Regions from separate parts of the Hymenobacter canadensis genome, predicted to be linked through region 3. Evidence: riboswitches for the same ligand, from Rfam matches in the RefSeq annotation. Region 3 holds a riboswitch; each other region holds the start of a gene.
What was found. A riboswitch is a leader RNA that binds a small molecule or an ion and turns the genes downstream of it on or off. The one in region 3 is predicted to bind S-adenosylmethionine.
Positions count from the first base shown of each region.

Region 1: it holds a riboswitch for S-adenosylmethionine, as region 3 does, so the genes downstream of both, O3303_RS17665 (O-acetylhomoserine aminocarboxypropyltransferase/cysteine synthase family protein) here and metH (methionine synthase) in region 3, are expected to answer to the same signal.
Region 2: it holds a riboswitch for S-adenosylmethionine, as region 3 does, so the genes downstream of both, O3303_RS03510 (ATP-grasp domain-containing protein) here and metH (methionine synthase) in region 3, are expected to answer to the same signal.

Region 1 is NZ_CP114767.1:4,135,215-4,140,264, reverse strand. Features, by position in the region: gene O3303_RS17680 (erythromycin esterase family protein) at 1-488, opposite strand, end outside; gene O3303_RS17675 (lipocalin family protein) at 651-1,067, opposite strand; gene O3303_RS17670 (LysM peptidoglycan-binding domain-containing protein) at 1,301-1,582, shown strand; SAM riboswitch class I at 2,001-2,114, shown strand; gene O3303_RS17665 (O-acetylhomoserine aminocarboxypropyltransferase/cysteine synthase family protein) at 2,498-3,880, shown strand; gene O3303_RS17660 (homoserine O-acetyltransferase family protein) at 4,096-5,050, shown strand, end outside.
Region 2 is NZ_CP114767.1:816,222-821,271, forward strand. Features, by position in the region: gene O3303_RS03500 (EcsC family protein) at 1-697, shown strand, start outside; gene O3303_RS03505 (DUF4890 domain-containing protein) at 835-1,281, opposite strand; SAM riboswitch class I at 1,682-1,775, shown strand; gene O3303_RS03510 (ATP-grasp domain-containing protein) at 2,205-3,194, shown strand; gene O3303_RS03515 (LLM class flavin-dependent oxidoreductase) at 3,358-4,377, shown strand; gene O3303_RS03520 (amino acid permease) at 4,648-5,050, shown strand, end outside.
Region 3 is NZ_CP114767.1:3,351,221-3,356,270, forward strand. Features, by position in the region: gene metH (methionine synthase) at 1-3,365, opposite strand, end outside; SAM riboswitch class I at 3,439-3,552, opposite strand; gene O3303_RS14365 (PA14 domain-containing protein) at 3,734-4,879, shown strand.

The DNA of each region.
Region 1 (5,050 bases), 780 kb from region 3:
CCGCTCAACTGGTAGTCGAACCCAGCTACCTTCAGCTTGCCTGGCCCCAGCAGCGGCAGCAATTCCCGAAACTCGCGGGTACTCGTCCACACGCCAAAAACGCTGTTGTCAATTGCCTCGGCCGCCGGCGTGCCTTTCTGCAACTCCCGCTGGGCTCGGTCCAGCTCGTAAAAGCCACTTTCGAAGGCCACCGTGGTAAAGCCCATACGCTCCTGCAGAAAGCGCATGAGCCGGATTTTGGCTTCGAACACGTTGCCTTCCCCGTGGGTCGGCTCGCCCAGCATCACCACCCGCGCCCCACCAATTTCCTGACGCAGAAACTCCAGGTCCGGGAAGTCGGTGTCGGTGGGGCTGATGCTGCGTATGGGATGGGTGGGCAGTGAGGCGGCAGCCGCACTTTGAACGGTAGCCGGGGCCATCTGGGCCCGCAGCGGGCCGGCCGCGAAGGCCAGCAGGCCACTCAGGGCTAGCATTTTTATAAAGGACATAGCAAAACACCTTGATTGTATCGGGTGGCAAGCTAAGCAGCTCGTGTATTAATGCTTACTACAGTACCATCACCCGCCTGAACGCACAACAAAAAAGCCCTTCCGCATAGTGCGGAAGGGCTTTTCAACTATTTAAACTGCTACTGTGGGTACGCAGCAGGACTACTCTTTCTCGAGACGCAGCTCAGCGCCAGCGTCGCTTTTCAGCGTGAGCTTGTCATCGGTGAGCGTTACTACGTTGAACGAGTTGCTTTGGGCAGCACCGTCGGGCGTCATGGTAATGGTTTTGCCGGCTTGGTCGAAGGTGTACTTGCCATTCACAGCACCCGCGGGCGAGGTCATGTTGTACTTACCGTCAGCGAAGAACGTGATCCGCTCGTCTTCCTGCATGTCGGTTTGCTTCACTTTGTCGCCGGCAGCGCTCAGTTCTTTGTCGGTTTTCCAGATTTTGCTCTGGGTGCCGTAGAGCATATTTACACCTTCTACTTTGCCTTCTTTGCTGCCGCACGAAGCAGCAAACAGCGAAACGAGCATCAAGAGGCTGGCCAGGTAGCGGAACGGATGGGAGAGAGTTTTCATGGGATACCGTGAATTGGTTGAGAGATGGAAAGCGTGTCTGCACCGGCCAGACAGTCTGGCCAACAGCGGGAAAACCCCAGTGTTGCGCTTCTTACGGTAGGTTGCGGCAAGATGTTTAAAGCAGGTATATATGGCTCAATAACTTATTGTCGATCTTGGCGTAAGAAGCCAGACGACAGGCTTCCGGGCTGAAAGTCGGCTCTTCTCCCACTCTTCCAAACCAACGCACGACTATGGGACTCTTTGATTTTCTCTCGAACGAAGGCGAAAAAAAGCCCGTTGAACCTGTTAAGCCCGCTACCACCGGCGGTGCTACCGATTTCTTCGGCAACGCCAACCAGGCGGCCGGCGACACCTACACGGTAGTAAGCGGCGATTCACTTTCCAAAATTGCCCGCAACCACTACGGCGACGGCACCAAATGGAAGCAGATCTACGAAGCCAACAAGGCCATCATCGGCTCTGACCCCGACAAGATCGAAATCGGCCAGGTACTGACCCTGCCAAAAGAATAGCCGTTTCCATTTCAAGGAAATGTACTAAAAGCCGCCTTGCAAAGGGCGGCTTTTTTTGTGTCTTTTCCTGGCGCTTTGGACACTAGCTAAGCTGGTTTCGCCCCCGAAAACCGGCTGGCCGCCGGCGGCATTTTCAGCCACCACCACTGCTGCAGCGGCAGTAGTCGGGGCCTTTCCGGTGCCTTACAGAAGCCGGCACATCCGATTAGCCGAATAAACTATCAATCATATAAATCAAAATATCAGATATATACACACAATTTTCACTACAGACACAGCCATCCAGAGTGCGCAGACGGCGTTTTTTCGCTCGCGCCAAAAAAAATAACGGGCGACTATTGCAGATATCAAAACTGCGCCTATACCTTTGCAACACCAACCCGGTACTCCCCCGCTCGCGGCGGGGTAGTTTTCATAGGATTTATACAGAAGTGGCGAGAGAATAGGCTCCCCGACCCACTGGCAACCTTCGACCGCGCGAAAGGTGCCAATTCCTACCCGACCAGCCATCCGGCGGCGGGGCATATAACCTCGGAGTACCATGGAAAACACCCTCGCTTTCGCCCCCCAGTATCCCACCGCTCCGGCCACCTTCGGGTCTGCCGCTTCGCCGTGGGGTTTCCGTGTTTCTGCGGTTGCCGCTCTGGCTGCCGGCCGAATGCGAATGCGCGGCTGTTGCGGCGCGTGTTGTTGCTGTTGCTAGCCTGAGTCCGGCTACGCAGCGCCCCTCCCCCCTCCTCCACACCTGACCGGTACCGGCCTGCTACGGCCCCCGGCCCCTCCTTTGCCTCAACCTGGCCTGTTCCGTGCGCGGTTCGGCTGGTTCGGCAGAGGCCTCTGCTACGCTTCGGCGCGGCATTTCAGCGGTCTACGCTCCCCTTTCCCATACCAAACGCCTTCCAAACCAGCCCTGCCATGTCCACGCAGAACCTCCACTTCGAGACCCTTCAGCTCCACGCCGGCCAGCAGCCCGACCCTGTTACCGGTTCGCGCGCCGTGCCCATTCACCAGACCACCAGCTACGTGTTCAAGAACGCCGAGCACGGGGCCAACCTGTTTGCCCTGAAGGAGTTCGGCAACATCTACACCCGTCTGATGAACCCGACCACCGACGTGTTTGAGCAGCGCGTGGCGGCCCTGGAAGGCGGCGTGGCGGCCCTGGCAGTATCGTCGGGGCAGGCGGCGCAGTTCATTGCCCTCAACAACATTCTGCAGGCCGGCGACAACTTTTTGAGCACCAAGCACCTGTACGGCGGCACCTACAACCAGTTCAAGGTGGCCTTCAAGCGGTTGGGCATTGAGGCGCGCTTCGCCGACGGCGACCAGCCGGCCACGTTTGAGGGCCTGATTGACGAGAAGACCAAGGCTATTTACTTGGAAACCATCGGCAACCCCAGCTTCAGCATTCCGGATTTTGAGGCCATTGCCGCCATTGCCCGCAAGCACGACCTGCCGCTCATCGTGGACAACACCTTTGGGGCAGGCGGCTACCTGTTCCGGCCGCTGGAGCACGGCGCCAGCATCGTGGTGGAATCGGCTACCAAGTGGATTGGCGGCCACGGCACCAGCGTGGGCGGCGTGATTGTGGACGGCGGCACCTACGACTTCGGCAACGGCAAATTTCCGCAATTTACGGAGCCTTCCGACGGCTACCACGGCCTGGTGTTCAACGACGTATTTGGCAAGAATGGCCCGTTCGGCAACATTGCCTTCATCATCCGGGCCCGGGTGGAAGGGCTGCGCGACTTCGGCCCCTCGCAGAGCCCGTTCAACTCCTTTTTGCTGCTGCAGGGCCTCGAAACGCTGAGTTTGCGGGTGGAGCGCACCGTGGAAAACGCGCTACGCGTGGCTACCTGGCTGGAGCAGCATCCGCAGGTGGAAGCCGTGAACTACCCCGGCCTGCCCAGCAGCCCCTACCACAAGCTGGCCCAGAAATACCTGAAACGCGGCTACGGCGGCGTGCTCACCTTCGCCATCAAAGGCAGCAAGGAAACCGCCACCCAGTTCATCGACAACCTGAAGCTGGTGAGCCACCTGGCCAACGTCGGCGACGCCAAAACGCTCATCATCCAGCCCTCGGCCACCACGCACCAGCAGCTTTCCGACGAGGAGCAGCGCGCCGCCGGCGTATTGCCCACGCTGCTGCGCCTGTCGGTGGGCATTGAGCACTTTGACGACATTCGGGCCGATTTGCAGCAGGCCTTCGATGCCGTGCGCAACGCCGCCACGCCGGACGCCACAGAAACTACGCTGCTGCCCGAGCCGCAGCCCGAACATGCCGCACCGCTGGAGGTGTAAGTGAGAGTGGGGTTATGGGCGGGCTGTTTTGAGAGGGCAGCCCGCCCCGCCTCCCGCCTTGCGGCACGCGGGCAGGGCATCGGTTTTTTTGTGAGAGAGGAAACCGATGGCCTGTGCCCGCCCATGGCCGGGGCTGGGCCGGCACTGCCGGCTCAGCCTGCGGGCTATGGATATTTTCAAGGCCCCGGTGGCCGATTCGCACCGCTAATCATACTATGAGTTCTACCATTTCCTCCGACGAGCCGCACGTGTTCCGGTTGCCCCGGCCGCTGCGGCTGGAAAACGGGGCGCTGCTGCCGCAGGTGGAAGTAGCCTACCAGACCTACGGCCGCCTCAACGCCGCGCGCGACAACGTGGTGTGGGTATGCCACGCCCTCACGGCCAACGCCAACGTGCTCGACTGGTGGCCCGGCCTGTTCGGGGCCGGCTGCCACTTCGACCCGGCCGACTGGTTTGTGGTGTGCGCCAACGTGGTGGGCTCCTGCTACGGCAGCACCGGCCCCGTGGCGCCGCCCAATTCCACGGCGGAGTCGCTGTACCACGCGTTTCCGCTGCTGACCGTGCGCGACCTGGTGGCGGTGCATGAGGCGCTGCGCGAGCACCTGGCTTTGCGCCAGATCAATACGCTGATTGGAGGCTCGCTGGGCGGGCAGCAGGCCGTGGAGTGGGCCGTGCAGCAGCCTACGCTGTTTGAAAATCTGGTGCTGATTGCCACCAACGCCCGTCATTCGGCCTGGGGCATTGCCTTCAACGAGGCGCAGCGGCTGGCCATCTTCGCCGACCCGACGTACGCGGCGGCCACGCCCGAAGGCGGCGCGGCCGGCCTGCGGGCCGCCCGCGCCATGGCCCTGCTCAGCTACCGCAGCTACGATGCCTACCAGCGCAGCCAGACTGAACCCACCGACGACGCGCTGGACGGCTTCCGGGCCAGCTCCTACCAGCGCTACCAGGGCGACAAGCTGGTGGCCCGCTTCAACGCTTACTCCTACGTAGCCCTGAGCCGCACCATGGACTCGCACCACGTGGGGCGGGGCCGCAGCGGGGTGCGGGAGGCGCTGGGCCGCATCCGGGCCCGCACCCTCGTGGTGGGCATCACCTCCGATGTGCTGTTTCCGCCCACCGAGCAGCAGCTTTTGGCCCAGCACATCCAGGGGGCCATGTATGCCGAAA
Region 2 (5,050 bases), 2.0 Mb from region 3:
GATGCAGCAGCAACCCACTTGGCTGAACCAGATAGCGCGGCGCGTACAGGCGCGGCTGAATGCGTTGCTGCCGGAGAAAGTGCACGTGGCCATTACCGCGGCCATTCAGAAAATGGTGCAGGGCGTGTTGTTCGGGTCCACGCACACCACCCAACGGCCGGTATTAGCGGGCACACTGCAGGAGCGGGAGGCACGGGTGCGGGCGCGCATTCGGGCGTACCGCAACACGGCGGCTCTGGAAGGCGGCGTGACCGGGGCCGGCGGCTTCCTGCTGGGTCTCGCCGATTTTCCGCTGCTGCTGGGCATCAAGCTGAAACTGCTCTTTGATATTGCCGCCCTCTACGGCCACGATGTACGCAGCTTCCCGGAGCGGCTCTACCTGCTGCACATCTTCCAACTGGCCTTCAGCAGCCAGCACACCCGCCGCGAAACCTACCGCCAGCTAGCAGCCTGGCCCGAAACGCAGCAAACCGTTACGGCCGAAACCTTCGACTGGCGCACTTTCCAACAGGAGTACCGCGACTACATCGACCTGGCCAAGCTGGCCCAGCTGGTACCGGTGATTGGGGCGGCCGTGGGCGCCGTGGCCAACTACCGCCTGCTGGCCCAGCTCGGCGAAACGGCCATCATGTGCTACCGCCTGCGCTGGTTTGCCGAGAAGGGCCGGATTGCTGGAGAAGCGGATCCTGCACAGTAAATGTCATTCCGAGCAAAGCGAGGAATCTGAGTAAGCACATGCAACGTCAGCACCCATATTCCTCGCTCCGCTCGGAATGACACAAAAAAACAGCCCTGACGGAAACGTCAGGGCTGTTTTTTTGTAAACTGAAAAGCTTAGCCTTTGGCTTGCTTGCTGCCCTGGTGGGCTTTGCGCTTGGCCATGCGGTCCGACTGCAGTTGGCTGTACTTGGCGTACTGGTCAGCGCTCAGGATTTGCTTGAGTTGGGCATCGTACTGGGCTTTTTTGCCCTTCATGGCCTCATGCTGCTGGCGCTTTGTAGCGGGCGTGGTGCCGGCCTGGGCTTTGTAGGCCTGCATTTCCTGGGCGCGGCTCAGGTGTAGCTGGCGAACCTGCTCAGTCTGGGCGGCGGAGAGGCCGAGCTGCTTGGTGAGAGCCTGAGCGGCGTGGGCGGCGCGCTGCTCAGGCGTTTTGGCGGCCTTGTCGCCTTTCTCGCCCTTCATGCGGTGCTGGCCGTGGGCGGCTTTGGTGGGTAGCGTCTGGGCCGAAACGGCGGCGGCGGAGAACGAGAAAGCGGCGAGGATTACGAGGAACTTCTTCATGGCTATGGTTGGAAAAATTATGGCGGGTGAAAGAAGCCCGCTGCCGTCCGGACTGGCGTTTAGGCTTCTGCAGGGTCATTTGCAACTCCGATGCCAGTTTTCAGTGCCAAGCCCGAAAAAGCGCCTCTTGAAAAATTTAAATTTTCCGGTTAAACCTTCGTTTGCTGGCTCAGTCGCGGGTTTTTATCGGGGCTTATGCTCTGAAAAAGACTGGTTTCAGCACTGGCAGGCAAGGGCCGCTGCCCCGGCTTTGGGTTGGCAGGGGCAGGCTGCTGGAGTGGAAGAAACAATCGCCGGCCGCAACAAAACGTGGCGGTTCGGGCTTTGTACAGTCCGGGTTGCGGGGGCAGCAATCCGGTTTTACCTTTGCCCCATCAATTCTTTCTAGCCCGAAGGATTGTTTTTATACAGAGGCGCTGAGAGACAGGCTCGATGAAGCGTCGGCAACCACCCGGAACCCTCCGGAACGGTGCCAATTCCTGACCATATAAAAACAAGTTGCCGTGGACGCTTCCAACAACCTCCTGCATTCAACCTCCGCTTTTTTGGCTCCGGCTGCCGCGTTGCGGCTGGCGGGCCGGGGCTGTTGTTGCTGTTGTTGTCGGGCGTAGCTAGCCCTTTCTCTGTTTTCGCGGGTACGCACCCGCCGACGTCGCACGTCGGTCGGCTGCTGCGCTAAGCGGCTTCGCGCCCGCACCTCCTCTTTTTCTCGGATTGTCACCCGATGGCCGGGCCGGGCACAGGCTTTGCGCTCCGGTTGGCGGCCTGCGGTGGCTGCTGATTCGCTCGTTGCGCGGTTTGCGGGCGGCGTAATCGGCTAGGCCGGACTTCCGTTCCTGCTTTGTTTTCTCCCGGGAGCCGGTGGCGTTGCGCTGCTGCCGGCGCCGTTTCGTTTTTCATTTTCCGTCTTTTTGCTTCTGACTATGTCATCCCTCCAAAAGCCCATTGGTATCTATTTCGAGCACCCCGAGTGGTTTAAGCCGCTGTTTGCGGAGCTGGACCGCCGCGGCCTGCCCTACGAGAAAATCGACGCCGCCCATCACCTGTTCAACCCCTCGGAAAAGGAGAGCCGCTACAGTCTGGTGGTGAACCGCATGAGCTCGTCGGCGTACCTGCGCGGGCACGGGCAGGGCATCTTCCACACGGCCGGCTTTGCCACGCATTTGGAGCGTATCGGCACGCGCATCATCAACGGCTCGGCGGCCACGGCCATCGAAACGAACAAGGCTCGTCAACTGTCCCTGTTCGAGTTGCTGGGGCTGAAATACCCGGCCTCGCGGGTCATCAACCACGCCTCCCGGGCTGTGGACGCAGCGCGCGAGCTGCGCTTTCCGGTGGTGGTGAAGGTGAACATCGGGGGCAGCGGCGCTGGTATCATCCGCTTCGATACGCCCGAGGGCCTGCAGGCCGCCGTCGACAACAACCAGATCGATCTGGGTATCGACCAGACGGCGCTGGTGCAGGAGTACGTGACGCCCCGCGGCGGCCACATTCACCGCGTGGAAATGCTCAATGGTAAGTTTCTCTACGCCATGAAGGTGTATACCACCGGCGAGAGCTTCAACCTTTGCCCGGCCGAAATCTGCCAGATTCCGGAAGAGCAGTCGGCCGAGTTCTGCCTGACCGAAGCCCCGAAAAAGGGCATCCAGGTGGAAGCCTTCACGCCGCCCGCCGAAGTAATCGAAGCCGTGGAGCGCATTGTGGAGGCCGCCAAAATCGACGTGGGCGGCATCGAGTACCTCATCGACGACCGCACTGGCGACGTGCTGTTCTACGACATCAACGCCCTGTCCAACTTCGTGGCCGACGCCGTGAACGTGGTCGGCTTCGACCCCTACGCCCGCTTCGTGGACTACCTGGAGTCGCAGCTGCCGGTGGCGGCGGTGGCTCAGGAGGAAGTAGCCACGGCGTAGGCCGACGATTCATTCAAGCAAACAATCAGAACGTCATGCTGAGCGAAGGCGCAGCCGCAGTCGAAGCATCTCTACCGCTTCGTTGCAGTAGCAATCTAACGAAGCGGTAGAGATGCTTCGGCAAGCTCAGCATGACGTTCTATCAATCTCAACTCAACGAACCATGAAATTTGGCTATTGGATGCCCATATTCGGGGGCTGGCTGCGCAACGTCGAGGACGAGCAGATGCCCACCGACTGGAGCTACGTAAAGCAGCTGGCCCAGCGCAGCGAGGCCCTGGGCTACGACCTGACGCTGATTGCGGAGCTCTACCTGAACGACATCAAAGGCACCGAGGCGCCCTCGCTGGAGGCCTGGAGCACGGCCGCCGCGCTGGCCGCCGTGACCGAGCAGTTGGAAATTATGGTGGCCGTGCGCCCCACCTTCCACAACCCCGCGCTGCTGGCTAAGCAGGCCGCCAACATCGATTTGATTGCGCCCGGGCGGTTGTCGCTGAACGTGGTGTCGTCGTGGTGGAAGGACGAGGCCACCAAGTACGGCCTGCACTTCGAGCAGCACGACGACCGGTACGCCCGCACCCGCGAGTGGCTGGACGTGGTGACCAACGTGTGGAAGCAGGACCATTTCAGCTACGACGGCAAGTACTACCAAGTGGCCGACAACGTGCTGCAACCCAAGCCCGCCAAAGCCCCGTTCCTGTACGCCGGCGGCGAATCGGAAGCGGCCAAGGACCTGATTTCGACGCAGTGCGACGGCTACGTGATGCACGGCGACTCGCCAGAGCTGATTGGGGCCCGCATTGCCGATATGCGCCGCCGCCGCGAGCAGAAAGGGTTGCCGCCGATGAAATTCGGCGTGGCCGGCTACACCATTGTGCGCGACTCGGAGCAGGACGTGAAAAAGGAGCTGGACCGCATCACCAACGTGAAGGCCTCGGCCTCGGGCTACGGCAACTACCAGCAGTGGCTGGCCGGCACCCAGCTGGAGCAGCAGGTGTCGTTGCAAGACTACTCGGTGTCCAACCGTGGCCTGCGCACCGGCCTGACCGGCACGCCCGCCCAGCTGCAAGACCGGATTGGCGCTTTCGAGGCTGTAGGCGTTGATTTTTTCCTGTTGCAGGCCAGCCCGCAGCTGGAAGAAATGGAGCGTTTCTCCGAATCTGTTATCCAGGTAGTGGCGTAACTTGGTTGCCTGAAATTCGCCTGTCATCCTGAGCTTGCGAAGGATCTTATCACGTCGAAACGAGTCGTCAAAGGATAACTCGAACGTGATAAGGTTCTTCGCAAGCTCAGGATGCCAGATAGGCAAAGCCTGACACAACCCAAAAAATCCTAGCGTCCGACCGGACATATACCCATTTTGCAGTGCGTGCAGCCGCAGCAGCGGCCCGCAGTGTCTCAACACAACTATGCAGGAGACGCCCCGGCCCGGGGCGTCTTTTTCTCCCCTTTCATGATCAGAAAATCACTGGAACTGCTGCGGCAGGAGGCGGCCGAAACCGGCGCCGGAACGCTTAAACGAAGCCTGAACGGCTTCAACCTCATTACCATCGGCATCGGCGTGATTATCGGGGCGGGCCTGTTCTCGCTCACCGGCATTGCCGCCGCTAATAATGCCGGCCCGGCTGTCACGCTCTCGTTTGTAGTGGCGGCGGTGGGCTGCGCCTTTTCGGCGCTGTGCTACGCCGAGTTTGCCTCCATGGTGCCCGTGGCCGGCTCGGCCTACACCTACGCCTACGCCACCATGGGCGAGCTTTTCGCCTGGATTATCGGCTGGGATTTGGTGCTCGAATACTCAGTGGGCGCGGCTACGGTGGCCATCAGCTGGTCGCAATACCTGCTCAAGTTCCTGAGCA
Region 3 (5,050 bases):
TCGTAGCCCCAAAACTCCTCGCGCACGCGCTGATGCAGGCGCTCGGCAAAGGCTTCGGCGAGGCGGTCGGCCAGAGCCTTCATCATGATGCTGCTGTAATCGTCGTGCTCGGCGGCAAACTGCTCCAGGTGCTTCTCAATGCCGATACCGGCCGTCACGGCAAAGCCGCCGATGTAGTCAGCCCGGCCGGTTTCGAGCGGGGCCACGAAGTCGGAGAAGGCCAGGTTGGGCACGCCGGCGGCTTTTTCGCTCTGCTGGCGCAGCGTGAAAAACTCGGTGGCTACTTCGGTCCGGCTCTCGTCAGCGAATATCTGCACGGTGTCGTGGCCGACGGTGTTGGCGGGCCAGAACCCGATAACGGCGCGGGCCGTGAGCAGCTTTTCGCCCACAATGCGCTTAAGCATGGCCTGGGCATCCTGGAAAAGCTGGGTGGCGGCCTCGCCCACATTCTCGTCGGTGAGGATGCGCGGGTAGCGCCCTTTCAGCTCCCAGGTCTGGAAGAACGGCGTCCAGTCGATGTATGTGGCCAGCTCGGCCAAGTCGTAGTCCTCCAAAGCCTTGGTGCCAAGGAAGGTCGGCTTGACGATGGGCGTAGTGTCCCAGTCGGCCTTGAAGCCGTTTTCGCGGGCGGCTTCGATGGTCAGGTAGTTTTTGTCGCGCTGGCGGCCGGCGTAGTCCTCGCGGAGCTGGCGGTACTCCTCGCGCACGGTGCGGGCGTATTCCACATCGGCCGAGCCGAGCAAAGCCGCGGCCACGCCCACCGAGCGGGACGCGTCGTTGACGTGCACGATGGGGCCGCTGTAGTTGGGCGCAATTTTCACGGCGGCGTGCAGGCGCGAGGTGGTGGCGCCGCCGATGAGGAGCGGGGTTTTCAGGCCGCGCTTTTCCATTTCCTGGGCCACGTACACCATTTCATCCAGGCTCGGTGTAATCAAGCCGCTTAGCCCGATGACGTCTACTTGCTGCTTCTGGGCTTCGTCGAGAATCCGCTCCAGCGGCACCATCACGCCCAAATCCACGATGTCGAAGTTGTTGCAGGCCAGCACCACGCCCACGATGTTCTTGCCGATGTCGTGCACGTCGCCTTTCACCGTGGCCAGCAGAATTTTACCGGCCGTCTGCCGGTCGCCGCTCTGCTTGTCGGCCAGCAGATAGGGCTCCAGGTAGGCCACGGCTTTCTTCATCACCCGGGCCGATTTCACCACCTGGGGCAGGAACATTTTGCCGGCCCCAAACAGGTCGCCTACTACGTTCATGCCGGCCATCAAGGGGCCTTCAATTACTTCGAGCGGGCGGCCGACCAGCTGCCGCACTTCCTCGGTGTCCTGGTCGATAAACTCGGTGATGCCGCGAACCAGCGCGTGCTGCAGGCGTTCCTTCACGGGCAGGCTGCGCCAGGCGTCGGCCACTACTTCCACCTTGTCTTTCTGCTTCACCGTTTCGGCAAAGTCCACGAGGCGCTCGGTGGAATCAGGGCGGCGGTTGAGCAGCACGTCTTCTACCAGCTCCAGCAAATCCTGGGGCACCTCGTCGTACACGGCCAGCTGGCTGGGGTTCACGATGCCCATGTCCAGGCCGGCGCGGATGGCGTGGTAGAGGAAGGCCGAGTGCATGGCCTCGCGCACCACATCGTTGCCGCGGAAGGAGAAACTGATGTTCGAAACGCCGCCGCTGGTGAGGGCCCCGGGCAGGTTCTGCTTAATCCAGCGGACAGCTTCGATGAAGTCCACGGCGTAGTTGCGGTGCTCGTCGAGGCCGGTGCCCACGGTCAGGATGTTGGGGTCGAAGATGATGTCCTCGGCCGGGAAGCCGACTTCGTTCACCAGAATATCGTAGCTGCGCTGGCAGATTTCGATGCGCTTCTCGTAGCTGTCGGCCTGGCCGTTTTCGTCGAAGGCCATGACTACCACGGCCGCGCCGTACTGGCGCACGGTGCGGGCCCGCTGCCGGAACACGTCCTCGCCTTCCTTCAGGGAAATGGAGTTGACGATGCTCTTGCCCTGCACGCACTTGAGGCCGGCTTCCAGCACGCTCCATTTCGAGGAGTCAATCATGACGGGCACCCGCGAAATATCGGGCTCCGAGGCAATCAGGTTCAGGAAGGTCGTCATGGCCTGCTCCGAGTCGAGCATGCCTTCGTCCATATTCACGTCAATCACCTGGGCGCCGCCTTCCACCTGGTCGCGGGCCACTTGCAGGGCCGCCTCGTAGTTGCCGGTGCGGATAAGGCGGGCAAAGGCGCGGCTGCCGGTGACGTTGCACCGCTCGCCCACGTTCACGAACAGGCTGTCGGGGTACACGCCGAACGGTTCCAGGCCGCTCAGGCGGGTGGCTTTGGGCACTTCCGGCAAGAGGCGCGGCGCGTACTTTTCGGCCAGCCGAGCCAGCTCGCCAATGTGCTGGGGCGTGGTGCCGCAACAGCCGCCCACCACCGTCACGAGGCCTTCCTTGAGGTAGTTTTCCACCACGCCCGCAAATTCCTGGGCCGACTCATCGTAGCCGCCAAAGGCGTTAGGCAAACCGGCGTTGGGATAAGCCGAAATGTGCACGTCGGCAATGCGGCTCAACTCCTTGATATACACCTTGAGCTGGTCGGCCCCGAGGGCGCAGTTCAGGCCCACGCTCAGCAGCGGCAGGTGGCGGATGGAGTTCCAGAAGGCCTCCACGGTCTGCCCGCTCAGGGTGCGGCCCGAGGCGTCGGTAATCGTGCCCGAAATCATGACCGGCACCACTTTGCCGCCCTCGTCGAAGAACTTCTGCACCGCGTACAAAGCCGCTTTGGCGTTGAGCGTGTCGAAGATGGTTTCGATCAGCAGCGCGTCGGAGCCACCGTCCACGAGGCCGCGCACCTGCTCGAGGTAAGCGGTGGCCAGCTCATCGAAGGTCACGGCCCGGAAACCGGGGCGGTTCACGTCGGGCGAGAGGCTGGCGGTGCGGTTGGTAGGGCCGACGGCCCCCGCCACGAAGCGCGGCTTGTCGGGCGTCAGGGCCGTAAAGGCATCCGCCGACTCCCGCGCCAGCCGCGCCGACTCGTAGTTCAGCTCATATACCACGTGCTCCAGCGCGTAGTCGGCCTGGGCGATGGTGGTACCGCTGAACGTGTTGGTTTCCACCATGTCGGCCCCGGCGGCGAAGTACTCGTCGTGAATGCCGCGGATGATATCGGGCCGGGTGAGGCTGAGCAAATCGTTGTTGCCGCGCAGCGGGTGCGAGTGGTCGGCAAAGCGTGTGCCCCGGAAATCCTCCTCCGTGAGCGGGTGGCGCTGGATCATGGTGCCCATGGCGCCGTCAAGAATCAGCACGCGCTGACGCAGGATGTCGTGAAGGGGGGACGTAGTGGCGGGGGTGGTGAGGGCGGTCGGCATATCGGCTCTTCTAGAGAAAATCAGCAGCAAAAAGTGCCTATCCAGAAAGAGCCGGGCGCGAAGGCCGGTTCCGTACTTATCTTCTTCCAACGCCCGTAAAGGCCTTGAAAAGGGAGTTAGCACCTTGTTTTATTTCAGGTTGCTAAGACGTCATCGGGCCCAATCCCTCGGTCTTTCTGGATAAGTAACACAGCGAAGATACAACCGGAATTTCCGAAATTCAATTCCCGGATTTCGGTGGTTGGCGGCGGTAGCTTCTTGCAGCTAACCGCAAACCAGGGTGGACTGTTGGCCGCCAAGGCTATATCAAGCCACTGTTTTCCGGCGTTGGCTTGCTGTTATTTATTTCTCCCCTACTCCTCTGGCTTATGCGTCCCCGACTCTGGCTGCTCTTGTTGTTGCTGACTACCAGCCAGCTGGGCTGGGGCCAGGCCATGCCCGCCACCGCCGGCACCGGCTTGCAGGGTGCCTACTACAATGGCCGCAACTTCGGGCACCTCGCCTTCACCCGCCTCGACCCTACCATCGACTTCAACTGGACGCTGGAGCGCAACCGCGCCGGGCAGGTGACCGGGCATTTTGTGCCGCCGGGCGAAGGGTTGGCCGGCGAGGACTTTTCGGTGCGCTGGACGGGCCACCTCTACGCGCCAGTTTCGGGGCTGTACACGTTTCAGGTTCCTACCGACGATGGCATGCGGGTGTGGGTGGGCGGCAAGCGCATCATCAGCTCTTGGCGCAACCAGCCCGTGACACTGGTGACGGCGCAGCTGCAGCTGGAAGGCGGCCGCTATTACCCGCTGCGCGTGGAGTACTACCAGGTGGGGTTCGACACGCGCGCTTTGCTGGCTTGGCAACTGCCTAACTCCACTATTGAGCCCGATGCCATTCCGGCCCGCTACCTCTACTCCGCTTTGCCGGCCTCAGCCAAGCCAGTGCCGGTGGCCGCCACGCCGCAGCCTGCGCCACCCGCCCGCCCGCAAACGGCTGGCCTGCCACCGGGCGTGACTATCACGCCCGTCAAATCGGCTCTGGTGATTGGGCGGCGGCCGACTTCTGCCGTTGCACCGCGCCCCACCCGGCCCGCGCCACGCCCCCGGCCCACACCGGTCCCAGTTCCGCAGCCACGGCCCGCACTGCCCGACACGGTGCTGCCCGACCTGGCCAGCCTGAACCGAGGGACGGCCGTGGCGTTGCCCAACCTGTATTTCACCCAAAGCACGGCCGCGCTGCTGCCCACTTCCCGACCCACGCTCAACGCCCTGGCCCGCCGCCTGCGCGAGCAGCCCGCCCTGCGCCTGGAAATAGCCGGCCACACCGACAACGTGGGCGACGCCCAGCTGAATTTGCGCCTCTCCGAGCAGCGGGCCCGCGTGGTGCGGCAGTACCTAGTGCAGCAGGGCATCGACTCGGTGCGGCTGGCGGCCCGCGGCTACGGTGGCACCCGCCCGCTGGCCGATAACCGCGACCCACAGCAACGCCCCCGCAACCGCCGCGTAGAAGTGGTGGTGCAGTAGAAGAACCTGACCTAACAATTTGATAACCTGACTACAATCCTTCTGTGTATAAGGAATAGGGAACGTAGGGCGGAGTTTTTTGCTTGGGCCTTCTGAAGGGCGTAACATGGCTACCCGAAAGCCGTATCTTGCGCCTCGCCGTCTGTCATTTATCTGATTTCTAGCTGCCGA